Regions from separate parts of the Streptomyces sp. CA-111067 genome, predicted to be linked through region 1. Evidence: riboswitches for the same ligand, from Rfam matches in the RefSeq annotation. Region 1 holds a riboswitch; each other region holds the start of a gene.
The links. Region 1 has a riboswitch for S-adenosylmethionine ahead of ACQPW6_RS08265 (aminotransferase class V-fold PLP-dependent enzyme). Riboswitches for the same ligand answer to the same signal wherever they lie in the genome.
Positions count from the first base shown of each region.

Region 2: another riboswitch for S-adenosylmethionine. It lies ahead of ACQPW6_RS14140 (putative leader peptide); the one in region 1 lies ahead of ACQPW6_RS08265 (aminotransferase class V-fold PLP-dependent enzyme).
Region 3: another riboswitch for S-adenosylmethionine. It lies ahead of thrC (threonine synthase); the one in region 1 lies ahead of ACQPW6_RS08265 (aminotransferase class V-fold PLP-dependent enzyme).
Region 4: another riboswitch for S-adenosylmethionine. It lies ahead of ACQPW6_RS00755 (putative leader peptide); the one in region 1 lies ahead of ACQPW6_RS08265 (aminotransferase class V-fold PLP-dependent enzyme).

Region 1 is NZ_CP192103.1:1,890,299-1,897,818, reverse strand. It holds gene qcrA (cytochrome bc1 complex Rieske iron-sulfur subunit) at 1-886, shown strand, start outside; gene qcrB (cytochrome bc1 complex cytochrome b subunit) at 886-2,538, shown strand; gene trpD (anthranilate phosphoribosyltransferase) at 2,788-3,852, shown strand; SAM riboswitch class IV at 3,938-4,054, shown strand; gene ACQPW6_RS08265 (aminotransferase class V-fold PLP-dependent enzyme) at 4,218-5,594, shown strand; gene ACQPW6_RS08260 (Lrp/AsnC family transcriptional regulator) at 5,638-5,919, opposite strand; gene ACQPW6_RS08255 (rhomboid family intramembrane serine protease) at 5,916-6,701, opposite strand; gene ACQPW6_RS08250 (NYN domain-containing protein) at 7,191-7,520, shown strand, end outside.
Region 2 is NZ_CP192103.1:3,258,108-3,265,627, reverse strand. It holds gene ACQPW6_RS14175 (hypothetical protein) at 6-212, opposite strand; gene ACQPW6_RS14170 (VOC family protein) at 401-1,198, shown strand; gene ACQPW6_RS14165 (pseudouridine synthase) at 1,370-2,380, opposite strand; gene ACQPW6_RS14160 (transporter substrate-binding domain-containing protein) at 2,502-3,503, opposite strand; gene ACQPW6_RS14155 (amino acid ABC transporter ATP-binding protein) at 3,638-4,456, opposite strand; gene ACQPW6_RS14150 (amino acid ABC transporter permease) at 4,453-5,550, opposite strand; gene ACQPW6_RS14145 (putative leader peptide) at 5,860-5,988, opposite strand; SAM riboswitch class IV at 6,174-6,288, shown strand; gene ACQPW6_RS14140 (putative leader peptide) at 6,329-6,490, shown strand; gene ACQPW6_RS14135 (LLM class flavin-dependent oxidoreductase) at 6,758-7,520, shown strand, end outside.
Region 3 is NZ_CP192103.1:3,457,926-3,465,445, forward strand. It holds gene groL (chaperonin GroEL) at 1-806, opposite strand, end outside; gene ACQPW6_RS15035 (cold-shock protein) at 1,141-1,344, opposite strand; gene ACQPW6_RS15040 (MoaD/ThiS family protein) at 1,845-2,120, opposite strand; gene thrC (threonine synthase) at 2,117-3,409, opposite strand; SAM riboswitch class I at 3,427-3,556, opposite strand; gene ACQPW6_RS15050 (glucosyl-3-phosphoglycerate synthase) at 3,768-4,733, shown strand; gene ACQPW6_RS15055 (alpha,alpha-trehalose-phosphate synthase (UDP-forming)) at 5,013-6,449, shown strand; gene ACQPW6_RS15060 (SMI1/KNR4 family protein) at 6,472-7,520, opposite strand, start outside.
Region 4 is NZ_CP192103.1:176,921-184,440, reverse strand. It holds gene ACQPW6_RS00775 (dipeptide ABC transporter ATP-binding protein) at 1-1,581, opposite strand, end outside; gene ACQPW6_RS00770 (ABC transporter permease) at 1,574-2,602, opposite strand; gene ACQPW6_RS00765 (ABC transporter permease) at 2,604-3,683, opposite strand; gene ACQPW6_RS00760 (ABC transporter substrate-binding protein) at 3,680-5,326, opposite strand; gene ACQPW6_RS00755 (putative leader peptide) at 5,468-5,572, opposite strand; SAM riboswitch class IV at 5,628-5,740, opposite strand; gene ACQPW6_RS00750 (cytochrome P450 family protein) at 5,909-7,108, shown strand; gene ACQPW6_RS00745 (hypothetical protein) at 7,148-7,520, opposite strand, start outside.

The sequences.
Region 1 (7,520 bases):
CGTGGCCGGGCTGTTCACGCTGTCGATGCTCGGCACCATCTCGTTCATCACGTGCTTCGTGATCTTCCCGGTCAACCGGATCGTCTACATCTTCCCGATCGGCCACGTCAGCGCGCTGAACTTCTCGCTCGGCATCTCGCTGTCGGTGGCACTGCTCGGCATCGGCGCGGGCGCGGTCCACTGGGCCCGCACCCTGATGTCCGACGAGGAGATCACCGACGAGCGGCACCGGGCGGACGCCGACGCCGAACTGCGCGCCAACATCGAGGCGCAGTGGATCCAGGGCGTCAAGGAGAGCGGCTTCGGCCGCCGCAAGCTGGTCCGCAACACCCTGTACGGCGCGCTGACCCTGGTGCCGCTCTCGGCCGTGGTCATCCTGCGCGACCTGGGCCCGCTGCCGGAGGACAAGCTCCAGCACACCGCCTGGGCCAAGGGCAAGCAGCTGATCAACATGAACACCATGAAGCCGTTGCGGCCCGAGGACGTGGAGGTCGGCTCGCTGACCTTCGCCTCGCCCGACGGCCTTGAGGAGTCGGACGAGGACTTCCAGGAGCAGATCGCCAAGGCCGCCCTGATGATCGTCCGGCTGAAGCCGGAGGACATCAAGGACAAGCGCGAGGCCGACTGGGGACACCAGGGCATCGTGGCCTTCTCCAAGATCTGCACCCACGTCGGCTGTCCGATCAGTCTTTACGAGCAGCAGACGCACCACGTCCTGTGCCCGTGTCACCAGTCCACCTTCGACCTGTCCGACGGCGCCCGGGTGATCTTCGGCCCGGCGGGGCACCCGCTGCCCCAACTTCGGATCAGCGTCAACGGTGAGGGCAACCTCGTCGCCCTCGGCGACTTCTCGGTGCCCGTCGGCCCGGCATTCTGGGAGCGCTGATGAGTACTACGACCGAGACGACCGAGACCACCGAGGACCAGCCCCGTCGCGGCAAGGCCTCCATGGGCCAGCGCGCCGCGGAGTGGGTGGACCCCCGGGTCGGGCTCTACAAGCTCAGCAAGTCCAACATGCGCAAGATCTTCCCCGACCACTGGTCGTTCATGCTCGGGGAGATCTGCCTCTACAGCTTCACGATCCTCATCCTCACGGGTGTGTACCTGACGCTGTTCTTCCACCCGAGCATGAACGAGGTCGTCTACCACGGCGCCTACACGCCGCTCAACGGCGTGCGGATGTCCGAGGCGTACTCGTCCACGCTGCACATCAGCTTCGAGGTGCGCGGCGGTCTGCTGATCCGGCAGATCCACCACTGGTCGGCACTGATCTTCATCGCCGGCATGATCACCCACATGATGCGGGTGTTCTTCACCGGCGGGTTCCGCAAGCCGCGTGAGCTCAACTGGCTGTTCGGCTGGACGCTGCTGTTCATCGGCATGTTCGAGGGCTTCACCGGCTACTCGCTGCCCGACGACCTGCTGTCCGGTACGGGCGTCAGGTTCACCGAGGGCGCGGTGCTCTCCACGCCGGTGGTCGGCACGTATCTGTCGATGTTCATGTTCGGCGGCGAGTTCCCGGGCCACAGCTTCGTGTCGCTGTTCTACTCGGTGCACATCCTGCTGTTCCCAGGGATCATGGCCGGCCTGCTGACCGCGCACCTGATCCTGATCTTCTACCACAAGCACACCCAGTTCCCGGGTGCCGGCAAGACCGAGAAGAACGTCGTCGGCGCGCCGCTGCTGCCGATCTACACGGCCAAGGCGGGCGGCTTCTTCTTCCTGGTCTTCGGCATCATCGCCGCCATCGCCGCGATCGCCACCATCAACCCGATCTGGGAGATGGGCCCCTACCGGCCGGACCAGGTGTCCACCGGCGCGCAGCCCGACTGGTACATGGGCTTCTCCGAGGGCCTGATCCGTGTGATGCCGGGCTGGGAGATCAGAGGCTGGGGCCACACCCTGGCGCTCGGCGTGTTCGTGCCACTGATGATCTTCCCGCTGGTGCTGATCTCGATCGCGGTGTACCCGTTCATCGAGTCGTGGGTGACCGGCGACAAACGGGAGCACCACCTGCTGGACCGGCCGCGGAACCGTCCGGTGCGGACGGGACTCGGTGTGGCCTGGCTGGTGCTCTACTTCGTGCTGCTGATCGGTGGCGGCAACGACATCTGGGCGACGCACTTCCATCTGTCGATCAACGCGATCACCTGGTTCGTCAGGGTGAGCTTCTTCGTCCTGCCGGCGCTGGCGTTCTTCGCGACCAGAAGGATCTGCATGGGGCTCCAGCGACGGGACCGCGACAAGGTGCTGCACGGCCGGGAGAGCGGCATCATCAAGCGGCTGCCGCACGGCGAGTTCATCGAGGTGCACGAGCCGCTCTCGCAGGAGCAGCGGCACATCCTCACCGCCCACGTCCAGCCGCAGCCGTTCGAGCTCGGCCCCGAGGTCGACGAGAACGGGGTGCACCGCAAGGTCAACCCGATCGACAAGGTGCGCGCGAAGCTCTCCCGCGGTTTCTACGGCGAGCAGAGCCAGATTCCGAAGCCGACGGTGGAGGAATACGAGGAGATCACCAGCGGCCACGGCCATCACTAGCCGTTCCGCTTAGCTCGACGCTTCAACCGGGCCGGTGGCCCGCCCCAGCCGGGGGCGGCCACCGGCCCGGTGCGTTGTGCCCCGGCATCACCAGGGGCGCGGGGAACTGCGCGACGAGCCACGACGGTGCCGCAGTCGAAGGTGAACCTCGGGCGGGGGTGTCCGCAGTGCGGGCGGTAAGGCTTGCCCTGCGCCTTGCGTGGATAGGCTGGGCGGGCCCAGCAGAGGCCCCTTTTCAGGAGCGTGACCATGAGCGTTGTGAACCCCGCCGGAGGCGACCGCACGGCTCCGCGTTCCTGGCCCGACATACTGACCACCCTGATCGCCCGCCAGGACCTCGCCGAGGACGACACCGACTGGGCGATGAACGCCATCATGAACGGCGAAGCCACCGACGTGCAGATCGCCGGGTTCGCGGTCGCCCTGCGCGCCAAGGGCGAGACCGTGCAGGAAGTCGCCGGCATGGTCAGGGCCATGTACGCGCACGCCATCACCATCGAGGTCCCCGGCCCGTCCGTGGACATCGTCGGCACCGGCGGCGACCGCGCCAGGACCGTCAACATCTCCACGATGTCCGCCATAGTGGTGGCCGGCACCGGCACGAAGGTCGTCAAGCACGGCAACCGCGCCGCGTCCTCCGCGAGCGGCGCCTCCGACGTCCTCGGACTCCTCGGCGTCAACCTGGAGCTGACCCCGGAGCGGGTCGTGGAGGTCGCGGCGGAAGCGGGCATCACGTTCTGCTTCGCCGCCAGGTTCCACCCGGCCCTGCGCCATGTGGCGGCGGCCCGCAGGGAGCTGGGCGTGGCGACCACGTTCAACTTCCTCGGCCCGCTGACCAACCCGGCCCGGGTACGCGCCCAGGCCACCGGGGTCGCCAACCTGCGGGCCGCGCCGATCATGGCCGGCGTGCTGGCCGAGCGCGGCTCGTCCGCGCTGGTCTTCCGCGGTGACGACGGCCTGGACGAGCTGACCACGACGGCCACCTCGCAGGTGTGGGTGGTCGGTGGCGGCAAGGTCGAGCAGGTGTCCTTCGACCCGCGGGACGTCGGCCTGCCGATCGTGCCGGTTGAGGCGCTGCGCGGCGCCGACCCGGCCTACAACGCAAAGGTCGCCCGCCGGGTGCTGGCCGGCGAGACCGGGCCGGTCAGGGACGCGGTGCTGCTGAACTCCGCGGCCGCCCTGGTCGCGCTCAACCCGGCCGGCGGATCGCTGGAGGAGCAGATCGCGGCGGGCATGGTGACGGCCGCGGAGTCGATCGACTCGGGCGCCGCGGCGGCCGTGCTCGACCGCTGGGTGGCCGCCACCAACGCCTGACGATCCGTGCCGCGCGCACAAGATGCCGTCCCAATGTCCGGACAGCATCTTGTGCGCGTTCCGGCATATGGCAGAATGCTTTTCAGGTCACGAGTGACAGCGCAAAGGCCCCGGCTCGCTGTCCGGCAACCCTCCGTCCGAGGCGGGGTGCCCCGGGTGATGACCAGGCTGTGAGCAGCGAGGCTCATAGCAAGCCGGACTTGGGGAGTTCTCTCATGCGCAAGCGAATGCGATAGGGCCTGTCGGCCCCGGTTCTGCGTTCCGTATCTGCAATTCCGCCCGATGTACCAAGCGCCGCCCGGCTCCGCAGCCCCCTGCGGTCCGGTCCGAGTGCGCTGACGCCTGCTTTCCCCCGGGAGTTCGCCGTGACTGTGACCACCTCTGCCGTCGATCGTGAGATTTGTACCCCTTCGCCTGTTCTGCCGGTCCTCGGCAGGGACGTGCTGGTGCCGCTGGTCACCGGCGGCGAGGTGACCTACGCCGCCCTCGACTACGCCGCCAGCGCCCCCGCCCTCCAGCGGGTCTGGGACGACGTGGCCGCGTACGCCCCCTACTACGGCAGCGTGCACCGCGGCGCCGGCTACCTCTCGCAGCTGTCCACCGACCTGTTCGAGCAGAGCCGGGCCACGGTGGCGGAGTTCCTCGGCTGCCGCCCCGAGGACCAGCTGATCTTCACCCGGTCCACCACCGACTCGCTGAACCTGCTGGCCGCCGTCATCCCGGCCGGCACCCACGTGTTCGTCTTCGAGACCGAGCACCACGCCTCGCTGCTGCCCTGGGACCGCGCGCAGGACGCCGTCGTGACCTGTCTGCCGGCGCCGCGCACCCCCGAACAGGCGGTCGCCGCCCTGGACGTGGCCCTGCACGGCGCCCCCAAGGGACCCAAGCTGGTGTGCGTCACCGGCGCGTCCAACGTCACCGGCGAGATCTGGCCGGTACGCGAACTGGCCGCCGCCGCGCACCGGCACGGCGCCCGGATCGTCCTGGACGCCGCCCAGCTCGCCCCGCACCACCCGGTGGACGTCACCGCGCTCGACGTGGACTGGGTCGCGTTCTCCGGCCACAAGCTCTACGCGCCCTTCGGCTCCGGCGTGCTGGCCGGCCGCGCCGACTGGCTGCGGGACGCCGAGCCCTACCTCGCGGGCGGCGGCGCCAGCCGGAAGGTCGCCCGGCGCGCCGACGGCGGGCTGGACGTCGAGTGGCACAGCACCGAGGCCCGGCACGAGGCCGGTTCGCCCAACGTCATCGGCGGGTACGCCATCGCGGCGGCCTGCAAGGCGCTCACCGAGACCGGGTTCGACCAGCTGGTCGCCCGCGAGCAGCAGTTGCTGGCCCGGCTGCGGGCGGGCCTGGCCGAACTGCCCGAGGTGCACGTGCTGTCGCTGTTCGGCGCGGACGCGCCCCAGGTGGGCGTGCTGTCCTTCGTCGTGCAGGGCTGGAACAGCTCGCACTTCGCGGCGGCGCTCTCCGCCGAGTACGGGATCGGCGTCCGCGACGGCCTGTTCTGCGCGCACCCGCTGGTGCGGACGCTGCTCGGCGCGGAGGACGACGAGCCGGGCGAGTGCGGCGCTCCCGAGGCCGCCCCCGGCGAGCGCTCCCTGAACGCGATCCGGGTGAGCTTCGGAGCGGGCACCCCCGACGAGCACATCGACCGCTTCCTGTCGGCAGCGCGCACCCTCATCCGCGACGGCGCCGCCTGGACCTACCGCACCGAGAACGGCCGCTGCGTCCCGGCCGCGTAGAAAAACTCAGCCTGCCCGGCGTTCGGCGTCAGGCCGTTTGGGGTCAGGCGTCGAGGCCGATCGCGAACGCGGCTTCCAGGTCGTGTTGGGAGTACGTACGGAAGGCGACGTGCGTGTCGGTCACCTCGACGCCGGGGATCTTGCTGATCCGGCCGGGGATCACATCCGCGAGGTCGTCGTGACGAGCGACCCGCACCATCGCCACCAGGTCGTACGTCCCGGTCACCGAGTACACCTCGCTGACGTGCTCCAGCGCGGCGATCGACTCCGCGATCTCCGGAATCCTGTCGACAGAGGTCTTGATGAGCACGATCGCGGTGATCACGGCTGGATGTCTCCTTGGGTCCCTTGGGCTGACCTGACTGCCAGGCTCAGCTTACGACGCGGCCGGTAGCACACCCATGCGCACAGGAACCCGAAGGCGAACCCGACCACGTGCGCCAGGTAGGCCACCCCGGGGCCGTTCTGCGCGGTCTGCGCCGCGAGCCACTGGAGCACGAACCAGAACCCCAGCACCACCCAGGCGGGAAACCGCAGCGGGATGAAGAACAGGAACGGGAACAGGCTGGTCACCCGCGCCCTGGGATAGAGGTAGAGGTACGCCCCGAGCGCCCCGGAGATCGCCCCCGACGCCCCCACCAGGCTCTGCGTGTCGTCCGGGTTGGCGAACGCGAAGCCGTACGTGGCGAGGAATCCGGCCACCAGGTAGAAGAGCGCGAACCTGACCCTTCCCATCCGGTTCTCCACGTTGTCGCCGAACACGTAGAGGAAGAGCATGTTGCCGATCAGGTGCAGCCAGCTCGCGTGCAGGAACATCGCGGTGAAGACGGAGAGCACCGGCACCTTGCCGTAGGGGTGCGGGGTGCAGCCGGCCGGCAGGCCGAGCCGGTCCAGCGGCAGCTGCCCGTGGAAGAGCTCGGCCGGGATCACACCCCAGTGGTCGAAGTAGACCGCCTGCTCGCACGCCAGCCGCTGCCCCGAGCCGTAGGTGCCGGCGAAGCCGGCCAGCGGGCCGAGCATGAAGACGGCGGTGCACAGTCCGATCAGCGTGTAGGTGACGACCGGTGCGCGGCGGACGGGGTTCTTGTCGTACACCGGGATGACCATGGACCGATGATGACGTAGCAGTCGTAACGGACAAAGGTCGCCTCGCCGCAGCGCGCCGTACCTCCGAGGCCGTAGGGTGACCGGGACACAAGCCGGGACGCAGCCGAACGGTTCCGCGCAGAGTTGGCCCCGCCGGAGGGGACAATGGAAGCAGCAGGCGGCGGCCGGAGGGATCGAAGGGGGCCGGGAGGGCGCCGAGGAACCGGACGGGAGTGACTGGTGGACGGTATCGGCGGCGTTCCGCGTGCCGAGGCGGATGAGGTGGCCTCCGGCCAGGATCAGCCATCCGCGCCGCCCGACTCCGAAGAACCGTCCGCACCGCCTCCACCTCCCGCACCACCTGCCCCGCCCGCCGCGCCGACCCCGCCGCAGGCACCCGCAGAACCCGGCCCGCCGCAGGCAGCGCGGGAGCCCGAGGCCGACGCCGGTCCGCCGCAGGCAGCGCAGGAGACCGACGCCGACGCCGCCCCGTCCGGCGAGGAACCCGTACTGGACCGGCCGCTGCCCGAAGGCGTACGCCACCGGGTGGTGGCCATCGCGGCCGACGCGTTCGGCGGCTTCACCTTCGCCGAGCTGCCGGTGTCGCTGCGCCCCTACGCCCGCTTCACCCCCTCCCGCCGGGTGAAGTACGCGGCCACCGCGCTGGCCGCCGCGCTCGAAGGTGACTCCGGATTCCGGCACAAGGTGGCCGGCCGGCTGCGCGAGGCGCAGCCGGAGCTGGCCGGCGCGCTGGAGGGCGGCACCCCGCCGCCCGCCGCCGACCCGCTGGACGTGGCCGCCGCCGCCTATCTGCTGCGGCCGGCCGGCTGGGCCAAGCTG
Region 2 (7,520 bases), 1.4 Mb from region 1:
GGGGCTCAGGCGGCGGTGACGACCGCCGCGCCGCGGACCTGCTGCCCGTTCACCGGGCGTATCTGCATACGTGCGCCGCGCGCCGCCGACGTCCAGCGGGTGCGCAGTCGTGCCAGCTCCGTGAGCTCATCGGCCGTCCAGGGCCGGTCGCCGTGCTCCTGCACATAAGCGCGCAGTGCGGCGTTCGCTTGATCGAGACTTCCCCCGTACATGCGAACCACCCTAGACGGCGGCACTGACAATCCCGAATCGATAACGGCACAGCCCGTGCCCGCACCGGCACGCGCGGGCACCGCTCACGCGTGCTGACCAGCCACGAGCGGCGATTGTCAGTGGCGGCTGCCAAGCTGAGTGTGAGTGAGAACACTGCGTATCGGACAAAACCATCTGGAGGAAGGCCATGCTCAGCAACGACTACGTGCCAGGCGCGCCCAGTTGGCTCGACCTCGGCAGCCGTGACATCCAGGCCGCCGCGGCCTTCTACACGGCGGTGTTCGGCTGGCGGTTCGAGTCGGCCGGGCCTGAGGCCGGGGGCTACGGCTTCTTCCAGCTCGACGGCGAGACGGTCGCCGCGCTCGGCCCGCTGGACGAAGATGCCAAGTCCGCGTGGACGGTCTATTTCCACACCACCGACGCCGACGCCACCACCAAGGCGGTCGAGCAGGCCGGCGGCACCGTGCGCTTCCCGGCCGCCGAGGTCGCCGGCGAGTCCCGGTTCGCCGGGTACACCGACCCGGACGGAGCGGAGTTCGCGGTCTTCGAGCCCAAGCGCACCAAGGGCCTGGACCGGGTCGGCTCGCTCGGCGGCCTGTGCTGGACGGAGCTGACCACGACCGACGGGCCGGCCGCCAAGCGGTTCTACGGCTCGGTCTTCGGCTGGGACTACGAGGACATGCCGCTGCCCGAGGACTCCGGCGCGGGCGTCTACATCGTGGCGTCCCCGACCGGCGGCGGGCAGGCGCAGTCGCACGCCGGCCTCATGCAGCTCGGCACCGACATGCTGCCCGCGGGCTCCGCCTACTGGCAGCCGTATTTCGCGGTGGACGACTGCGACGGGGTGGTCGCCAGGACGTCGGCGGGCGGTGGCTCGGTCGTGGTCCCGGCCACCGACATGGCGGGCGTCGGCCGGATGGCCCTGCTCAGGGACCCCGAGGAGGCGTTCTTCGCGGTACTCGACCCGCTGCCGCCGACTGTCTGAGCCGGAGCGCCCGCCGGGCGGGGATGTTCGCGGGACGGCGCGCGCGGGACGCGGCCTTGCCCCGATGGCCCCCCAGCTCGACCCCCAGCCGGCCACCCGTGCCCGGCCGCCCGGTGCGCGGGTCCCGCCGCCCGGTGCACCCCGCCGCGACGGTCGCGCTCCGCGCCGCCGTCAGTCCTGCCGGGGCCAGGCCGCCAGCTCGCGCGTGCTTTCGAAGCGCATCGCCCGCCCCGTCAGCGGGTCGGTGAACTCCAGCGCCCGCGCGAGCAGTTGCAGCGGCCGGGAGAAGTCGGGCGCCGCCCCGGACCCGGACCCGGCCTCGTCCGCCATGCCGTCCGCCCCCACGCCGTCCGGCGCCCAAGGCTCCGGCTCGGGGAGCACTTCCGGGTACAGCGGATCGTTCAGCAGCGGCAGCCCGAGCGCGTTCATATGGACGCGCAGCTGGTGGGTGCGGCCGGTCAGCGGCAGCAGCCGGTAGCGGCCGAGGCCGTCCCGGCGGGCCAGCAGCTCGATCCGGCTCTCGGCGTTCGGCGGTCCCGGTTCCTCCCGGGCGGCCTGCTGCCCGTGCTCCTTGACGATCCGGCTGCGCACGGTCCGGGGCAGCGGCACCTCCGGGCGGTACGCGGCCACCGCCTCGTACTCCTTGCGTACCAGCCGGTCACGGAAAAGCGTCTGGTAGGCCCCGCGGTCCCGCGGCGTCACGACGAAGAGGACCAGGCCCGCGGTCAGCCGGTCGAGGCGGTGGGCGGGGGAGAGCGCGGGCAGCGCGAGCTCGCCGCGCAGCCGGGCCAGCGCGGTCTGCGTGATGTGCCGGCCGCGCGGGGTGGTGGCCAGGAAGTGTGGCTTGTCCGCGACGACGATCCGCTCGTCCCGGTGCACCACCCGCACCGGGAACGGCACCTCGGGCTCGGGGGCGAGGTCGCGGTGGAACCACACCCAGGTCCCGGCGCGGTAGCCGGCCGCCGGGTCGAGCGGGCCGTCCGCGGTGACGAACCGTCCCGCGGCCAGCATCGCGTCCACCCGTTCGGCCCCGACGGCGGCCCCGTACCGTTCGACCAGATACGCCCGGACGGTCGCCCACCGGCCCTCGTCGTCCTGCGGCAGCCGCAGCCGTACCGGATCGACGCCCTCGCGCTGCTCCAGCGGCGCCGCCGGCCCCTTCGCCCCGCCTCTGCGTGCCACCCGCGCTCACCTCTCCGGCCGCCGGTGCCGGCGACCGGTGCAGCCTATGCGCTCCAGCTGAGGCGGGTGGCCGCGACCGGCCGGCCGGGGCGGAAGCCGGACGGGCGCCGCGCGGCAGGCGTCAGAAAGTGGTCGCCGGGTTCAGCTGCGACGTGGTGATCCCGGTGCCCGGCACCCCCCACTTGGCGAAGATCCTGCCGTAGTCCCCGTCCGCGATCAGCTTGTTCACGGCGTCGCTCAGCGCCTTGGCGATCGGCGAGCCCTTGGCGGTGACGAAGCCGACCGGCGTGGTGCTGATCTCGCCGAGGAACTTGGTGTTCGCGATGTGCGTCGCGTCGTACTTCAGGCCGAGGGTCGGGCCGAACATGACGTCCACCTTCCCGTTCGCCAGGCCGAGGAAGATCGGCGCGCTGTCGGCGAAGTACTGCACCTTGTACGGCTTCTTGCCGAGCGCGGCGCACTTGCCGGCGCCGTCGGTCAGGATCTGCTGGAAGGTCGAGCCGGGGGAGGTGGCGATGGTCAGCCCGCACAGGTCGGTGAGCTGCTTGACGGTGTCCACCTTCACGTCCTTGGAGCCGAGGAACGCCTGCCCGTCGTTGAGGTAGGTGGCGAAGTCCACCACCTGCTCGCGGGCCTTGGTGGCACCGAAGTTGTCCTGGCCGACGTCGTAACGGCCGTTCTGCACACCGGGGATGACCGTGGGGAACGTGCCGTACTGAACGTCCCACTTGACGCCGAGCACCTTGGCGACGGCGTTGCGCAGGTCCACGTCGAGGCCGACGGCCGTGCCGTTCTGCTCGCCGGCGTGCGGCAGGCCCTGGACGCCGGGGGAGCGGGTGGTGCCCAGCGTCAGCGTGCCGCTGTCGCGCACCTTGGCCGGGAGTTCGGCCTTCAGGGCGGGGTCGGCGGCGACGGTGGAGATCACGTCCTGCACCGGGATCGCGGTGGAGTCCGCCGCCTTGGCGCCTGACTTGGTGGCACCGGGGGCGGGCGGCGCGCCCGACGAGGCGTCGTCGTCGGAGGAACTGCCGCAGGCGACGAGCAGGGCGAGACCTACGGTGACGGCGGCGGTGGCGGCGGCCAGCCGCGGGGCGCGGCGGCTTGAACGGCTTTCGGTGGTCACGGGAGTGCCTTTCACAAGGGTGGGACCTGCGGGAGGACGTGCGGGAACCTGCGCGGACGTGCGGAGGCGAGCGGTACGGTGCCGGGCTGCGTCGGCCGGCCGGTACCTGCGGGGAGCGCGTGCGGGAGCGAGGGTCAGAGGACGGCGGCCAGGAAGGACCTGGCCCGTTCGTGCCGCGGCGCGGTCAGGACGTCCGCGGGCGCGCCGGCCTCGATGATCTTTCCGCCGTCGAGGAAGACCACCGTGTCGGCCACCTTGCGCGCGAAGCCGATCTCATGGGTGACGACGATCATGGTCATGCCGCTGAGGGCCAGATCCTGCATCACCGCGAGCACCTCGCCGACGAGTTCGGGATCGAGCGCGCTGGTCGGCTCGTCGAAGAGCAGCAGCCGCGGCTCCATGGCGAGCGCACGGGCGATGGCCACCCGCTGCTGCTGGCCGCCGGACATCTGCCGGGGATAGGAGTCCTCCCGGCCGGCCAGCCCGACCCGGGCGACCAGTTCGCGGGCCCGGGCCACGGCCTGCTTCTTGGGGATGCCGCGCACCGCGACCGGCGCCTCGGTGATGTTGTCGAGCACGGTCAGATGCGGGAAGAGGTTGAACTGCTGGAAGACCATGCCCACTTGGGCCCGCTGCCGGGTGATCGCCCGGTTCGGCAGCTCGTGCAGCCGGCCGCCGCTGGGGCGTTCGGCGCTGGGACGCCCGCCGCTCCGTCCGGCGCCCTGCCGGTAGCCGACGATCTCGCCGCCGATCTCCACGAAGCCGCCGTCCGGCTTCTCCAGATGGTTCACGCAGCGCAGCAGCGTGGACTTGCCCGAGCCCGACGGGCCGAGCAGCACGGTGACCTCGCCCTCGCGCACGTCCAGGTCGATGCCGTCGAGCACGACGTTCGCGCCGAAGCTCTTGCGCAGGCCCCTGATCCGCACCAGCGGACGGTCGTCGGCGGCGGTCATGACAGCCCCGCGAGCGGCGACTTGGCCGAGCCGAACAGCGGGATGTTGGACCGCGTCACCTGCCACAGACCGCGGGACGGCGGCTTGTCCGACCGGTCGCTGCCGCGCGCGTAGTAGCGCTCGACGTAGAACTGCCCGATCGACAGCAGCGTGGTCAGGATGATGTACCAGATGGTCGCGACCAGCAGCAGCGGCATGATCAGGAAGTTCTGGTTGTAGATCAACTGGGTGGAGTACAGCAGGTCCTGGACGGCGATGACGCTGACGATCGAGGTCGCCTTGAGCATCCCGATCAGCAGGTTGCCCGACGACGGGATGATCGCCGGCATGGCCTGCGGCAGCACGATCCTGCGGAAGATCCGCCCCTCGCCGAGCCCCAGCGCCTTCGCGGCCTCGCGCTGCCCGGGGTCGACGGACAGGATGCCGCCGCGCACGATCTCCGCGGACAGCGCCGCCACATCGAGGGTGAGCCCGACGTAGGCGGCCAGGATGCCGCTGAACAGGTGCGCGGTCTGCACCCCGGCGAACTCGTGGCCGAACGGCACGCCCACCGACAACCGCGGGTAGAGCGAGGCGAGTTCGTACCAGAAGAGCAGCTGCACCAGCGGCGGCACCGAGCGGATCAGCCAGACGAAGCCGAAGCTCAGCGAGCTCAGCACCGGGTTGCGGGACAGCCGCATCGCGGCCACCCCGATGCCGAGCAGGTAGCCGCTGGACATCACGGCGGCGGTGAGCCACAAGGTGAGTTCGAGGCCGTGCATGATCGAGCCGCGCAGGAAGTAGTGGCCGACGACGTGCCACTGGAAGCGGTCGTTGGCGACCAGGGTGTGGACCAGCATCGCGAACAGTACGAGCAGCACGGCCGCGGAGATCCACTGGCCGGGGTGGCGCAGCGGCACCAGCTTCGCGGACAGCAGCTCCTCGTCGTCGGGCCTGCGGTCCAGGGAACGGCGGTCCAGGGCCCCGCTGTCCGACGGTCGGCCGTCCGGCGTCCGGCCCGCCGCTTTGGACAGGTCGGGAGGCGTGGGTGCGGGGTCGGGCGGCGGGTGTCCCGGCGCGGCGGTGGCCGGTCCTGAGGTGTCGTGCTGGGTCATCGGCGGGGTTCCCGTCTCGTCGGGGTACCGCGGCGGCGCGCATGCGGGCGCGACGGCCCCGCGCGGGGGCCGGTGCGCCGCGGGCGGCTACCGGGAGGAAGGCGTAAGGAGGCGTGGGCGCGCACGTCCCGGCCGCACGCCGATGACCGGCGCCACGTCAACTGCCGAGGAGCGAGCGGGAGTTCGAGGCCGGCCGGGCGAACCGTCGATCCCGGAAAGACGGGACGAGGGCGAACGGCGGCTCAGCGGGAATGCGGTGCGGCGCGCGTTCACCGAGCGCTCAGGCTCCGGCGCGTCGCCGTCGAACGGTCAGTGGACCGCGGGCGTTTCCGGACACAGCGCGCTGCTGACCCGGAGCAGGTCGACATGCCGCCGGGTCACCGGGGTCTGGAACGAGCCGCGGGGGCACAGCTCGTGGTCGCGCCGGTCGGCGTCCATGTGTCCCATCCCCTCGGTCGCGTCGCTCTGGTGGCCCGCTCAGAAGGGCCTATGCCTACAGCACGTTAACCGCAGGGCGGCGGTTGGACAATCCCCCGGCCGCCCCGACCGGGCCGGAGCGACGCAGGTCACTCCGGGCGGGAGGGGATTGTGTTCGAGCGCGCGACGGAGTTACCGTGCTTGCAGGTCATGAGCGTCAGCAACCAAGGCCCTGGCCGGCTGACCGGCAACCCTCTGTCGCGGTGGGGTGCTCCAGGTGACGACCCGGCGGAGCCGAAGACGGCTCGGCAAGTGCGAGCTCGAACAGGCGCGAGCCGATCGGGACGGGGAGGTGTCGGCGGTGCGGAAGACCACTGAGCGGTCGATGCCGGGCATCCTCATGTTCTCCCGCCGGCACATCGACCTCCAGCGTGTCGCCGGCGCCCTGTGTCCGGGCGCACCGGCGACCGCGCCCCGCTGTCCGGAGTTCCGGACCGCCGCGCTGCCGCGCACCGCCGGCTGACCTCCGGCCGCGCTCTCCCCGCTCCGCCCTCCCCCTCGTCTCCGCCGAACCCGCCCTGGGCCGTGCGCCCGGCGCGGGCCCCGTCCGGCATGCCCGCGCCCGCCGGCGCGCCGCTCACGCGGCTCATGCCGCTCATGCCGCAACCCCGCCACGCCGCAACGAAGCGGCAACTCCCTTACTTCTCAAGGCCGTTACGCCGCCAGGCCCGGTGAGCGGCCGTCCGCCTGCGACCCGTCCGCGCAGATCCGAGCAGGAAGCGGTACGCCCATGTCCCGTCCGACCACCCACCTCCATCTGGCCGTCGCCCTCGACGGCGCGGGCTGGCACCCCGCGGCCTGGCGGGAGGCCGACGCCCGGCCCGCCGACCTGTTCGGCGCCCCGTACTGGGCCGGCCTGGCCGCCGAGGCCGAACGCGGCCTGCTCGACCTGATCACCATCGAGGACTCGCTCGGCCCGCAGGGCCCGCCCTTCAACAGCCCCGCCGGCTCCGACAACCGCACCGACCAGGTGCGCGGCCGGCTGGACGCGGTGCTCACCGCCGCCCGGATCGCCCCGCTGACCCGGCACATCGGACTGGTGCCGACCGCGGTGGTCACCCACACCGAGCCCTTCCACCTGTCCAAGGCGATCGCCACCCTCGACTACGTCAGCGGCGGCCGGGCCGGCGTGCAGGTCAGGGTGTCGGGCAAGGCCGACGAGGCCGCGCACTTCGGCCGCCGCACGCTGCCCCGGCTGCCGGTCAGCGAACTCGACTCGCCGGCCGGACTCGCCCTGCTCCAGGACCTGTTCGGCGAGGCCGCCGACTACGTGGAGGCGGTGCGGCGGCTGTGGGACAGCTGGGAGGACGAGGCCGAGATCCGCGATGTGGCCACCGGCCGCTTCATCGACCGCGACAAGCTGCACTACATCGACTTCGAGAGCCGGCACTTCAGCGTCAAGGGCCCCTCGATCACCCCGCGTCCGCCGCAGGGCCAGCCGCTGGTCGCCGCGCTCGCGCACCGCACCGAGCCCTTCCGGCTGGTCGCGGGCT
Region 3 (7,520 bases), 1.6 Mb from region 1:
AAGGTGCCGCGGATCTTGTTGACGACGAGCGTGGACAGCGCCTCGCCCTCGACGTCCTCGGCGATGATCAGCAGCGGCTTGCCGGACTGCATGACCTTCTCCAGGAGCGGGAGCAGGTCCTTCACCGAGGCGATCTTGGAGTTGACGATCAGCACGTACGGGTCGTCGAGCGACGCCTCCATACGCTCCAGGTCGGTGGCGAAGTAGGCGGAGATGAAGCCCTTGTCGAAGCGCATGCCCTCGGTGAGCTCGAGCTCGAGCCCGAAGGTCTGCGACTCCTCGACGGTGATGACGCCTTCCTTGCCGACCTTGTCCATCGCCTCGGCGATGAGCTCGCCGATCTGGGTGTCGGCGGCGGAGATGGAGGCGGTGGAGGCGATCTGCTCCTTGGTCTCCACGTCCTTGGCCTGCTCCAGCAGAGCGGCGGAGACGGCCTCGACGGCCTTCTCGATGCCGCGCTTGAGGGCCATCGGGTTGGCGCCGGCGGCTACGTTGCGCAGGCCCTCCTTGACCAGGGCCTGGGCGAGCACGGTCGCGGTGGTCGTACCGTCACCGGCGACGTCGTCGGTCTTCTTGGCGACTTCCTTGACCAGCTCGGCGCCGATCTTCTCGTAGGGGTCCTCCAGCTCGATCTCCTTGGCGATGGAGACACCATCGTTGGTGATCGTGGGGGCGCCCCACTTCTTTTCGAGAACGACGTTGCGGCCCTTGGGGCCGAGGGTGACCTTGACGGCGTCGGCGAGCTGGTTCATCCCGCGCTCGAGTCCGCGCCGCGCCTCCTCGTCGAACGCGATGATCTTTGCCATGGTGAAGTGTCCTCCGCGGACTGGGTTCCCCCACCGGGGCAGGGGGCGGTGGATCGGACCGCGTGGCGCCCGCGACGGACGGCCAGCCTGGTCGCCGGTATCTTTCCGGCGCCCGAGCGGGCCTCGCCGACCCGGTCCTGCTGTCACTCTCACTCGGAGAGTGCTAACGCCAATGATTAGCACTCACCCGGGTGGAGTGCAAGCGTCAGCCGTCCGGACCCCCCTTACGTGCGCGCCCCACGTGCGCGCGCACGAAGGACCCGTACCGCGGCACTGCGGTACGGGTCCTTCGCCGTGAGTACGTCGCGTCGGTGGCCGAACGCGCCGGAGCCGATCAGCCGGCCAGCCGGACCATGTCCGCCTGCGGCCCCTTCTGACCCTGCGAGATCTCGAACTCGACCCGCTGGCCTTCTTCGAGGGTGCGGTAACCGTCCATCTGTATCGCGCTGTAGTGGACGAAGACATCCGCACCACCGTCGACCGCGATGAAGCCGTAGCCCTTCTCCGCGTTGAACCACTTGACGGTGCCCTGAGCCATTCCTAACTCCCCTATTACTGGCCCTATCGCGGCCCCGCGCTCCGCGGGCCCGGGTCAGACCTCACCCCGGGTAGGACCCCTTACCTTCGGCAGGGAGAGCCACGAGAGGTGTGCGCCGGAACGCGTCGACCGCGGCTGAATGTATCTGCACGGATGCCCAGTGCAACAGGTCAATCGGACGAGAATTCTTGGCGTGACCGATCGGAAATAGCCCGTGATAAATCGATAATGCGGGGCATCTCGGGCCTGACATAGCTCACCAACGGGACATTCGTCACGTGAATTTGGCGATAAATCGCCGCACTGACCGTCGATGGGGGGCACTTGCCCCCGGCAACCGTACAACTTTGAAACTTCCGCCCCGCACCCGCCCCCTCCCGTGCCAGGTGCAACAGTGCCCCGCTCACCACAAAGGGGTGAACGGGGCACATTTCGGCGGGTCTCACACCGCCGGCCGCCGACCGACGTCAGATCTTTGTCAGATCAGTGTGCGGGATGGTTCAACCACCCGCGACCGCGGGAATGATCGAGACGCTGGCGCCGTCCGGAACAGCCGTGGCGAGACCCTCGGAAAAGCGGACATCGTCATCATTTACATACACGTTGACGAAACGACGGAGCTTTCCGGTGTCATCAAGAACCCGAGCGGAAATACCCGCGTGATTCTCCTCCAGCGACGCGATGACCTCGGCGAGCGTGCCGCCCTCGGCCGGCACCTCGGCCTGGCCGCCGGTGTACGTACGCAGGATGGTCGGGATACGGACGGATGCACTCATGCGAGGCCAGCCTCTCGGAACGCGGCAACGGTCGGGCGGATGGTCGCGGTGGGTCCGGTGGTCGGTGCCACCGCGTCCAGGGTCTTCAGGCCGTCGCCGGTGTTGAGTACGACGGTCTCGGCGGCCGGGTCGAGCTGCCCGGACTCGATCAGCTTGCGCAGCACTCCCACCGTCACCCCGCCGGCGGTCTCCGCGAAGATGCCCTCAGTGCGCGCCAGCAGCTTGATGGCGTCCACGATCTGCTCGTCGTTGACGTCCTCCACCGCGCCGCCGGTCCGCCGGGCGATGTCCAGCACGTACGGGCCGTCCGCCGGGTTGCCGATGGCCAGCGACTTGGCGATGGTGTCCGGCTTCACCGGCCGTACGACGTCCAGCCCGGCCTTGAACGCGGCCGAGACCGGCGAGCAGCCCTCGGCCTGGGCACCGTAGATCTTGTATGCCTTGTCCGGCACCAGGCCGAGCTTGATCAGCTCCTGCAGCCCCTTGTCGATCTTGGTGAGCTGGGATCCTGAGGCGATCGGGATCACCAGGTTGTCCGGCAGGTGCCAGCCGAGCTGCTCGGCGATCTCGTAGGCCAGCGTCTTGGAGCCCTCGCCGTAGTAGGGGCGCAGGTTGACGTTGACGAAGCCCCAGCCCTCGCCGATCGGGTCGCCGATCAGCTCCGAGCAGAAACGGTTCACGTCGTCGTAGCCGCCCTCGATCGCGACCAGCTCGCCGCCGTAGACCGCGGCCATCACGACCTTGCCGGCCTCCAGGTCGTGCGGGATGAACACGCAGGAGCGGAAGCCGGCCCGGGCGGCGGCGGCGCCGACCGCGCCGGCCAGGTTGCCGGTGGAGGAGCAGGACAGCGTGGTGAGGCCGAAGGTGCGGGCCGCCTCAAGGGCGATGGCCACCACGCGGTCCTTGAAGGAGTGCGTCGGGTTGCCGGAGTCGTCCTTGACGTACAGGCCGCCGGTGACGCCCAGCTCGGCGGCCAGGTGGTCGGCCTTGACGAGCTTGGTCCAGCCCGGGTTCAGGTTCGGCTTGGTCTGGACGTCGGCCGGGACCGGCAGCAGCGGGGCGTACCGCCAGATGTTGGCCGGGCCGGCCTCGATCCGGGCGCGCAGCGCCTCCGGGTCGCCGGCGGGGAGGTCGTAGGCCACTTCGAGCGGCCCGAAACACTCCACGCAGGCGAAGATCGGGCTCAGCGGGAAGCGGGTGCCGCACTCCCGGCAGGACAGTGCCGCCGCCGGCCCGAAGGCGGGGGTCGAGGGGTTGTCCTGGGTGCCGGCGATTGTCTGGACAGACATGATGGCGAGGCCCTTTCTCCTCATCTTCCCCGTGACGGACGTCGCCACGAGACGGAATTGGCACCTTCCCCACCGTGTGACCTCGCGGTCGGCGGGAGGGTTGCCGGGGCTTCAACGGGCCGTTCCCTCTGCCCCTCTGGATGAGCGGTATGGCACCGGATGCTCTGGCTCCGGGCGTTTGTCCCGCGCTGACCCCCGGCATGCGGCGGTCATACGCGTTGTTCAAGACTGTAACCGACGAGGGTGACAGCTGAGATGGTCGTCCGGTCCGCGAGATGTGGCGCGCGAGGCCGCGTCGGAACTTTTGTCTGATTATGGCCGGTATCGATGTGTCACGAACCACAAGGAGACGTCCGACGTGCTCGATGAGGTGGAGCGGTGGCTGACCCGCCGGTCCTGGTCGGCGGCCGACCGGCCGCTTGACGTGCTGCTCGCGGCGAAACGGGCCGCCGGGGAGCGGGGCACGATCAGCGTGGTGCTGCCGGCGCTCGACGAGGAGGCGACGGTCGGGGCGATCGTGGCGGCGATCCGCCGGGACCTGATGTCGGCGGCGGTGCCGCTGGTGGACGAGGTGGTGGTGATCGACTCCGGCTCCCGGGACGGCACGGCGGCCGTCGCCGCGGCGGCCGGGGCGCGGGTGGTGCGGCGGGACGAGATCCTGCCGCGGCTGCCGGCCGTGCCGGGCAAGGGCGAGGTGCTGTGGCGGTCGCTGCTGGTGACCAGCGGGGAGATCGTCTGCTTCGTGGACGCGGACCTGCGGGAGTTCGACACGCGGTTCGTCTCCGGGATCGTCGGGCCGCTGCTCACCGAGCCCGGGGTGCAGCTGGTCAAGGCGATGTACGACCGGCCGCTGGAGACCGGCGGGACGGTGCTGCCGGCCGGCGGTGGCCGGGTCACGGAGCTGGTGGCGCGGCCGCTGCTGAACCTGCACTGGCCGCGGCTGGCCGGTTTCGTGCAGCCGCTGGGCGGGGAGTACGCGGCGCGGCGGTCACTGCTTGAGGGGCTGCCGTTTCCGGTGGGCTACGGGGTGGAGCTGGCCATGCTCATCGACGCGCTCGGCGTGGTGGGGCTCGACGGGCTGGCCCAGGTGGACGTCGGCGTGCGCCACCACCGCCACCAGGACGGCCAGGCGCTCGGCCGGATGGCCGCGGCGATCTACCGCACGGCCCAGCTCCGCCTCTCGCGGGGCCTGGTGCGGCCCCGGCTCACGCAGTTCCACCGCGCACCGGGCGGGGGTTTCGCCCCCCGCACCTACGAGGTGGACGCGGACGAACGCCCCCCGATGCGCACGATCCCGGAGTACGCAACCCGGAAGGTGGCGTAGCCGGCCCCGGCCGCACCAGACGCTCCCGGCTACGCCCGGCTTCAGGGGCGCGGGGAACTGCGCGACCAGCCACGACGGCGGCGCGCCTTACCACCGGCCCGAAGGGGCTGGTCCTGTTGTTTCCCGGCCAACGGTCGGTGGTGGGCTGGTGGCGCAGTTCCCCGCGCCCCTGAAAAGCGGTCCGCTCGCGCCTACGCGGCGGGAGCCGCAAAAAGCCGGGGGTGGCCGGGAGCGCACGGTGGACGTTTGAGGGTGCGGGCCGCTGGCTAAGCTGGCCGCATGGTTGACCTTGCCGGTTCGGAAGAACATGCCGCTCGGATTCTTGTCGCCTCCAATCGGGGGCCCGTCTCGTACTCCTTGGGGGACGACGGGGAACTGGAGAGCAGGCGCGGCGGGGGCGGGCTCGTCTCGGGGCTGAGCGCGATCGGGCCGGAGGCCGGGGCCGTCTGGGTGTGCGCCGCGCTCGGCGAGGGCGACCGGGAGGCCGTGCGCCGGGGCGTCGGCGAGCCGGGGTCGCGGATGATCGCCATCGAACCCGACGTCTTCCACGCCGCCTACAACGACATCGCCAACTCCGCCCTCTGGTTCGTGCACCACATGCTCTACCAGACCCCCCTGGAACCCCTCTTCGACGAGGAGTTCCGCACCCAGTGGGCGGCCTACCAGACCTACAACGCCGCCTTCGCCGACGCCCTCGCCGAGGAGGCCGCCGAGGGCGCCGCCGTCCTCGTGCAGGACTACCACCTCTCCCTCGTGCCCGCGATGCTCCGCGAGCGCCGCCCCGACCTGCGCGTCGGCCACTTCTCGCACACGCCGTGGGCGCCGCCGGACTACTTCCGCCTGCTGCCCGACGACATCGCCGCCGAACTCCTCGAAGGCATCCTCGGCGCCGACCGCGCCGCCTTCCTGACCCGCCGCTGGGCGGACGCCTTCGCCGCGTGCTGCGTGGCCGTACTGGGCGCCACCCTGTCCGACGACGGCCTGGAGATCACCTGGCGGGGCCGGACCACCCGGCTCGGCGTGCACGGCCTCGGCGCCGACGGCGACTTCCTGCGCGAACGCTCCCGCCGCCCCGACGTGGCCGACCGGATCGAGGCGCTGCGCACCGAGGCCGGGCCCGGCCGCAAGCTGATCGTGCGGGTGGACCGCACCGAGCTGTCCAAGAACATCGTCCGCGGGCTGCTCGCCTACCGGCAGCTGCTCACCGACCACCCCGGCTGGCGCACCCGCGTCGTCCACCTCGCCTTCGCCTACCCCTCCCGGCAGGACCTGTCGATCTACCGGGAGTACACCGCCGAGGTGGCCCGGGTCGCCGACGAGATCAACGCCGAGTTCGGCACCGCCGACTGGAAGCCGGTGCTGCTCAAGGTCGACGACGACTTCGCCCGTTCGCTGGCCGCCTACCGGCTCGCCGACGTGGCCCTGGTCAACCCGATCAGGGACGGCATGAACCTGGTCGCCAAGGAGGTGCCGGTGGTGTCGGACAACGGCGTCGCGCTGGTGCTGTCCCGTGAGGCGGGCGCGTTCGAGGAACTCGGCGACGACGCGATCGTCGTCAACCCGTACGACATCCGGGCCACCGCCGCCGCGCTGAACACCGCACTGACCCAGCCGGACGCCGACCGCACCGACCGCACGAAGCGGCTGGCCTCGGCGGCCACCGCGCTGCCGCCGAGCCAGTGGTTCCTCGACCAGCTGCACGCGCTGGACGACTGACCCAGGTGCTTGCGGGGCCGCCTCAGCCGCGCGCGGTGGCTATCAGCTCGGCGCCGCGCTCCGGCGTGATGATCGCCGCGATCAGCGGGTCGGCGAACAGCACGACCGGGGCTATGTGGTCCTCGCAGCGCGGGCGCCACCACGCGAACGCGGCCTTCAGCTCCGGCCAGGCGGCGTCCAGCAGCGCCGCCCGGTCGGCGCGCACCCGGGCGTAGTCGGGCACCGGATCCCGGGGCGCGGCGGCCCCGGTCTCCGCGACGATCACCAGCGGGCCGATGCGCGGCGGCGGGTGCCCGGCGGCCAGGAACGCCGGCTCGGCGGCGAGGCGGTCGGAGATCGCGCGGACGGCGGCGTCGAACTCCGGGTTGCCGAATCCGAGCCGGTAGCCGGGCTCGGCGCAGCGGGCCTCGTACGCCATGACGGCGGCGCGGGTCGCCGCGGAGCCGTCCCGCTTCAGCCGCCCCACAGTCGAGTAGGCGCCGGGGCCCCTGGCCGTCTCCTGAGCCACCATCAGCGGCAATAGTTCCGCGCTGAACAGCGGCTCCTGGAACGCCGGTTCACCGTCGTGGTTGACGTGGAGCACGGTGTCGAGCAGCATCGGCTCCCACTCGCCGCGCATCCCCAGCAGCTGCGTGCGCAGCAGCGCCGCGCGCTGACGCCCGTACTCCACCGCGGCGGCGAACACCTCCAGCGGTTCGTCGACGGCGCCGCCGAGCGCCGCGACCCTGGCCCGTTCGACCTCCGCGTCCCAGTGGTCCCTGGTCGGGCCGGGCGGCTGGCGCAGCGCGTGGAAGGACACGTACATGTCGCGCATCAGGTCGTAGAACGACCCGAATCTCTGCGGTCCCTCGCCGGACCAGGAGGCGAGCCAGTAGCCGGCCCACTCGCCGTCCGCGTCCACGTCCTCGGGATCGAGCAGCATCACCGCCGCGTCGCCCTCAAGGGACAGCCGCAGGGCGCGGCGCAGCACCCGCGCCTCGTTGACCGGGTCCCACCCGCCGTCGTCGCCCTCATCGCCATCGCCGGCCGTCTCCTCGGGCCCCTCCTCCGCCAGGTCCTCGTAGACCTCGA
Region 4 (7,520 bases), 1.7 Mb from region 1:
CCGGCCGCCGTGCAGCACCGCCACCCGGTCCGCGACCTGCTCGATCACGGCCAGGTCATGGCTGATGAACAGCGCCGCGAAGCCCAGCTCGCGCTGCAACCCGGTGAAGAGTTCGAGCACTTGCGCCTGCACCGACACGTCCAGCGCCGACGTGGGCTCGTCGGCGATCACCAGCCGCGGGCGCAGCGCCAGGGCGCGGGCCAGGCCGGCCCGCTGCCGTTCGCCGCCGCTGAGTTCGTGCGGGTAGCGGGCGCCGTGGCCGCGCGGCAGCCGGACGGACTCCAGCAGTGCGTCGACTCTGGCGCGTACCGCCGCGCCGTCGAGGTCGCGCCGGTGCACTGTCAGCGGTTCGCCGACCGAATCGGCGATGGTCAGCAGCGGGTTGAAGCTGGTCGCCGGGTCCTGGAAGACGAAGCCGACCTGCCCGGCACGGCTGCCGGTCGTGGCGCGCCGGACCCGCCGCAGCCGTCCGGGGGTGGCCAACCGCTCGCCGAGCACGTCGAGTTCGCCGGCGGTGATGGCGGTCAGTCCGGCCACCGCACGGCCGATCGTGGTCTTGCCCGAGCCGCTCTCACCGACCAGGCCGAGCACCTCGCCCGGCCGGATCTCGAAGCCGACGCCGTCCACCGCCCGGAAGGCGGCGGCGCCGAGCCGCCCCGGGTACTCCACGACCAGCCCCCGCGCCCTGACCACCGGCTCGGGGCGCTCAACACCGGTGTCCGGCAAGGGAACTGCCCGAGCGTGTCCGGCACTGCCGAAGTCCGGCACGGCGGCGAGCAGTTCACGGGTGTACGCGTGCGCGGGCGCCGCGAAGAGCTCTCCGACGGGCGCGTCCTCCACGATGCGGCCCTCGCGCATCACCGCGACCCGGTCGGCGAGGTCGGCGACCACCCCCATGTTGTGGGTGATCAGCAGGACGGCCGTGCCGAAGTCGGTACGGCAGCGGTGCAGCAGCTCCAGGATCTCCGCCTGGACGGTGACGTCGAGCGCGGTGGTCGGTTCGTCGGCGACGAGCAGCCGGGTGCCGAGCGCGAGCGCCATGGCGATGACGGCCCGCTGCTTCTGCCCGCCGGACAGCTGGTGCGGGTAGTGGTCCACCCGGCGGTGCGGCTCCGGGATGCCGACCCGGTCGAGCATGTCCACGGCCACCGCCCGGCGCTCGGCCCGGCTGCCGCGGCGCCGCCCGTGTGCCCGCAGGCCCTCGGTGAGCTGCCAGCCGATGGTGAAGACCGGGTTCAGCGCGGTGGACGGCTCCTGGAACACCATCGCGGCCAGGGTGCCGCGCATCGCGCGCAGCCGGGCCGGCGAGGCGGTGAGCACGTCCTCGGCCGGCTCGGCCGAACCGTCGCCGAGCAGCACCCGGCCGCGGGTGGACGCGGTGGCCGGCAGCAGCCCGAGTACCGACTTCGCCGTCACCGTTTTGCCGCTGCCGCTCTCGCCGACCAGGGCGAGCACCTCGCCGGGCGCGACCGACAGGCCGACCCCGCTGACGGCGGACACCACGCCGGCACCGCCGGGACCGTTCGCACCGCCGGAGCTGAAGGAGACGTGCAGATCCTCGATCCGCAGCAGGTCAGTCATCAGCGCCGGCTCCGTCCTGCACCCGGTCCTGGCCGCCGTCCGCGCTCTTCTCCGAGTCCGTCGCCACCGCCGTCCGGCCGCCGGCCCGCAGCCGCGGGTCGGCCAGATCGGTGAGGCCCTCGCCCAGCAGCGTCGTGCCCAGCACGGTGAGCACGATCGCCAGGCCGGGCGGCAGCGCCGTCCACCACACGCCCGAAGTGACGTCGGCGACCGACCTGTTGAGGTCGTAACCCCACTCCGCCGCCGAGGTCGGCTCGATGCCGAACCCCAGGAAGCCGAGGCCGGCCAGCGTGAGGATGGCCTCGGACGCGTTGATGGTGAAGATCAGCGGCAGCGTCCTGACCGAGTTGCGCAGCACGTGGCGGGTCATGATCCGCCAGGTGCCGGTGCCGATCACCCGGGCCGCCTCCACGAACGGCTCCGACTTCACCCGGGTGACCTCCGCGCGCACCACCCGGAAGTACTGCGGTACGAAGGCCACCGCCACCGAACAGGCCGCCGCGCCGAGGCCGCCCACCAGGCTGGACTGCCCGCCGCTGATGACGATCGACATGATGATGGCGAGCAGCAGCGGCGGGAACGCGTACATGGCGTCCGCCACTCCCACCAGCAGCCGGTCCAGCCAGCCGCCGAGGTAGCCGGAGGCCAGGCCGAGCAGCACCCCGGCGAACACCGAGAGCAGCAGCGCCAGGGCGATGATCTCCAGCGCCGTCCTGCTGCCCCACAAGGTGCGCGACAGGACGTCGTAGCCGGCGATGGTGGTGCCCAGCGGATGCGCCCCGCCGGGATGTTGCTGCGAGCCGAACAGCCGGTCACCGGTGGCCAGTTGGGAGTATCCGTACGGGGCGAGCAGCGGCGCGCACAGCGCGGCGAGCAGGAAGAGCCCGGTCAGCGCCGCCCCGGTGAGCAGCATCGCGCGCTGCACACCGCCGGCGGCGCGCAGCCGGGCGGGCAGCGGTATCCGGGCCGCCGGGCGCCGGCGCCGCGGGCGGGCCGGCCGGTCCATGACGTCGTCGGCCACCTCAGTACCTCACCCGGGGATCGATCAGCGCCGCCGTGACGTCGACGAGGAAGTTGGTCAGCGCGACGACGACCGCGAAGAGCGCCACGATGCCCTGCACCGCCGCGTAGTCGCGCACCGTCAGGTAGTGCGCGAGCTCGTATCCCAGGCCCTTCCACTCGAAGGTGGTCTCGGTCAGCACCGCCCCGCCGAGCAGCCCCGCGACCTGGAGGCCCAGCACGGTGACCACCGGGATCAGCGCCGGACGGGTGGCGTGCCGGGTGACCAGCCGGAAACGGCTCACCCCCCGGGAACGGGCGGCCTCGATGTAGTCGGCCGACAGCGTGCCGATCAGGTTCGTCCTGACCAGCCGCAGCAGCACCCCGGCCACCAGCAGCCCCAGCGCGACGCCGGGCAGCACCGCGTGCCGCAGCACGTCGGCCACCGCGGAGCCGTCGCCGCTGCGGAGCGCGTCGACCAGGTAGATCCCGGTGCTGCCCGTCCGGTCCTGCAGTTCCAGCTGGACGTCGATGCTGGAACGGCCGGAGGGCGGCAGCCAGTTGAGCCACACGGAGAAGACCAGCTTCAGCAGCAGGCCGAGGAAGAAGACCGGCGTCGCGTAGTTCAGGATGGCGAAGAGCCGCAGCGCCACATCGGCCGCCCGGTCCCGGTAGGCGGCGGCGACCATGCCGAGCGGCACCCCGACGGCCAGCGCGAACGCCATCGCGTAGACGGCCAGTTCGGCTGTCGCCGCGCCGTACGTGCGCAGCATCGACGACACCGCCTGGTTGTCGGTGGCGGTCCGGCCGAAGTCGCCGTGCGCCAGCGACCGCAGGTAGTCCAGGTACTGGGTCAGCAGCGGACGGTCGTAGCCGGCCTGGTGCAGTTTCTGGTGCAACTGCTCGGGGGTGAGCCGGTCGCCGAAGGCGGTGGTGACCGGGTCGCCGGTGGCGTGCATCAGGAAGAAGACGACGCTGACCAGGACCAGCACCGTGGGGACGATGAGCAGGAACCGGATCACCAGATAGCGCGCCAGCCCGTTCCCGGTGGCGCCGCCGGTCGTGCCGGCGGCGCCCTGTACCTCCTGGGTGAGGGCGGTCATCGCTTCGCGAGCTCCGCCCAGCGGAACTGGTACGAGCTGTCCAGCTTGTCCGGCACCCCGCTGACATCCTCGCGGGTGACGATCGCGGTCGAGCCCTGGAGCAGCGGCAGCAGCGGCAGCGCCGCCGCGACCTTGCCCTGGATCTGCGCGATCAGCGCGGTGCGCTTTGCGGGGTCGGTCTGGGTCTCCTCCTGCTCGATCAGCTTCCGCACCGCGGGGTCGGAGTAGCCGTTGTTCACCCAGCTGTTCTGCGCGTAGAACGAGGCCAGGTAGTCGTCGGCGTCCAGGTAGTCGGCGTACCAGCCGAGCTGGTAGAGCGGATACAGGTCGGCGACCCGGTCCTTGCCGTACTGCGCCCACTCGGTGGACTGGAGCTTGACCCTGAACAGTCCGGTGCTCTCCAACTGGGTCTTGATCAGGGCGTATTCGTCGGCCGACGACGATCCGTAGTGGTCGGAGTTGTACTGGAGGTCGAGGGTGACCGGAGTGCTCACCCCGGCCGCGGACAGGACCTGCGCCGCCGCGGCCTTGTCGGGGCCGCCCTGCCTGTCGCCGTAGAGCGACTTGAGCGCGGGGGAGGCGCCGGTGATGCCGTCCGGCACCGAGCCGTACAGCGGCTGGAAGGTGTTCTTGTAGACCTGCGAGGCCAGTTGGGCCCGGTTCACGGAGTCGGCCACGGCCTGCCGGACGGCCAGCGCCTTGGCCGGGTCGGCCTGCCGGGTGGCCGAACCGTAGGGCTGCGTCTTGAAGTTGAACACGATGAAGCGGATGCCGTTGCCCGACCCGGTGTGCACGGTGATGCCCTGCTTGCCGGCCAGGTCGTGCAGGTCGGTGACCGTCAGCGTGCGGTAGACCGCGTCGATGGTGCCCTGCTGCACGTCGAGCTTGAGGTTGCCGGCGTCGGTGTAGTACTTCAGCTGGACCCGGGCGGTCTTCGGGGTGCCGAGCAGGCCCCGGTAGCCGCTGTTGGCGGTGAACGAGATCAGCGAGTTCTTCTGGTAGCTGCCGATCGCGTACGGGCCCTCCCACGGCTTCGCGGCGACGACGGCGGTGTCGTCGAGGATCCGGTCGGCGGGGAAGACCTGCTCGTCGGCGATGTAGCCGGCCGCGGTGGACAGCACCTGCGGGAAGAGCGTGTCGTCGGCGGACCTGAGGGTGAAGACGACCGTGGTGGGGTTCGGCGCCGCCACCGAGGCGAGGTTGTGGAGCAGCGACGAGGGGCCGTTCTTGTCGGCGATCCGCAGCTGCCGGTCGAAGCTGAACTTCACGTCGGAAGACGTCAGTTGGTGCCCGTTGGCGAAGGTCAGCCCGGCCTTGAGGGTGGCGGTGTACTCCTTGGGGCCGGTCAGCTTCACCGCCGAGGCCAGGTTGGGCACCACCTGCGAGGAGCCGTTCCTGGTGGTGAGCAGGGTGGCGTACACCTCGTCCTCGACAGTGCCGGAGCCGGCGTCCCAGGAGCCGGCCGGGTCAAGGCTGGTCACCTGGTCGGTGGTGCCGATGGTCAGGGCCTTCGCCGCGGAGCCGGTGGCGCCGGGCCCGTCGTCGTTCTTCGCGCTCGTGCAGGCGGTGAGGGTCAGCAGTGCGGCGGCGCCGGCTAACAGCGCGCCGCGGCCGTGCCGGATCGGTCCGATCTGACGGGGCATGAGGATTCTCGTTTCCGGGCAGGGGAGAGGGGCACCCGACCGGCCGTCAGGCCGGTGGCGCTGTGCTGTGTGCCTGGAGAAGCTGTGCGCCAGGAGAAGGTGCCTGGCGAAAGGGCGTGCGGAGGGGGCGGGCGGCCGGCCTCAGCGGACCGGGCGCGCCCCGGGACACAGTGCGCTGCTCACCCGGAGCAGATCGACGTGGCGCCGGGTGGCGCGCAGCTCGAAGGACCCGTGCGGATGGCACACGCCGGCGGAGTGTCGTACTCGCACGTGGATCACCTCGCACTCATCCGGCCCTGGGGCCTCGCGCTTACAGAACGGCCGTCCGTCCTGTCGGGTCGTCACCTGGAGCACCCCACCGCGGCGGAGGGTTGCCGGTCAGCGAGCCAGGGCTTGATGCTGACGCTCATAACCGTGAATCACGCTAGCCGCTCGGAAGGCTTTGGGCAATGCCCACCTTCGGCCACCGACCCGTTCATCCCCCACCCGCACCGCGACCCGCGCCGGTCGTTATCGCGCCATGTCGCCGACCGGAAGCGGTGATGCGCGGCCTCCCGCCCGCGCGCTTCGTAAGGTCGCGGTATGACCACCGAAGCCGTCGTCGACCTCGCCGCACTCGGCGAGGACTTCCGCCGCGACCCCTACCCGCTCTACGCCGAGCTGCGGGCTCGCGGACCGGTCCACCGGGTGCTGATGCCCGAGGGCCACGAGGCGTGGCTGGTCGTCGGGTACGAGGCGGGCCGCGCCGCGCTGTCCGACGCCAGGCTGTCCAAGGTGTGGGCGAAGGCCGCGCCCCGGCTGGAGCTGCGGCAGAAGGCGGCCGGGCGCACCATGCTGAGCTCCGATCCGCCGTCGCACACCCGCCTGCGCCGGCTCGCGGCCCGGGAGTTCACCCCGCGGCGGGTGGCGGCGATGGAGCCCCGGGTGCGGGAGATCGCCGGCGGCTTGCTCGACGCGATGGCGGCGGAACCGTCCCGCCGCGCCGACCTCGTGGACGCCCTCGCCTTCCCGCTGCCGATCGCCGTGATCTGCGAGCTCCTCGGCGTCCCGTTCCTCGACCACGACCGGTTCCGCCACTGGTCCAACACCTCCCTGGGAGGCGCCGAGCCCGATGCCCGCCGAGCGGCGGAGGAGGCGCTGAACGGCTATCTCGGCGCCCTGCTCGCCGCCAAGCGGGCCATGCACGGCGACGACCTGATGAGCGCGCTGATCCACACCGCCGACGAGGACGGCGACCGGCTCAGCGGCGAGGAACTGCTCGGGATGGCGTGGCTGCTGCTGGTCGCCGGGCACGAGACCACCGTCAACCTGATCGCGAACGGCGTCCTGGCGCTGCTCACCCACCCCGACCAGTGGGCCGCGCTGCGCGCCGACCCCGACGGCCTGCTCGACGGGGCGGTGGAGGAGATCCTGCGCTACGACGGGCCGGTGGAGACCACCACCTTCCGCTTCACCACGGAGCCGGTGCCGATCGGCGGCGCGGTGATCCCCGGCGACGGGCAGCTGGTGCTGATCGCGATCGGCGACGCCGGACGGGACGGGGCCCGCTTCCCCGGCCCCGACGCGTTCGACATCCGCCGCGACACGCGCGGCCACCTGGCCTTCGGCCACGGCCTGCACTACTGCCTGGGCGCGCCGCTGGCCCGGCTGGAGGCCCGGATCGCGCTGCGCGGACTGCTCGAACGGTTCCCCGGGCTGGCGCTCGACGCCGATCCCGGCACCCTCAGCCGGCGCGGCGGCCTGCTGATCCGCGGTCCCGAGCGGCTGCCGGTGCGCTGGTGATCGGACTCGGCAGGACGGGGACGGCGGCCCACGTCACCGTCAGGACAGCAGCAGGCCGACCGCGGTCAGGGCGGCCCCGAAGGCGAGGAAGAAGACGAGCAGCAGCAGACCGCCGGCCGCCAGCAGCCGGTCGCCGAGGAGGCCGAGGCTGATGACGGACGGGTCGGAGCGGGCGTAGCGCACGCCGACCTCGCGGCCGGTCCAGTCGCGGCGGCCCGAGCTGCCGAACGGGCAGACGGCGGTGACCAGATGGCCGTCACGGGTGGTGAAGGTGACGACCGGGGTGAACACGACACCGGGCCCCGGCGCCTCGTCGGTGTCGTACCGGGACGCCAGCACGGCGACGACCTGCCCGGCGGTGATGTCCCGCGCGGCCAGCCGCGCCCGGCGGCGGGCCCGTTCGGCCGCCGTG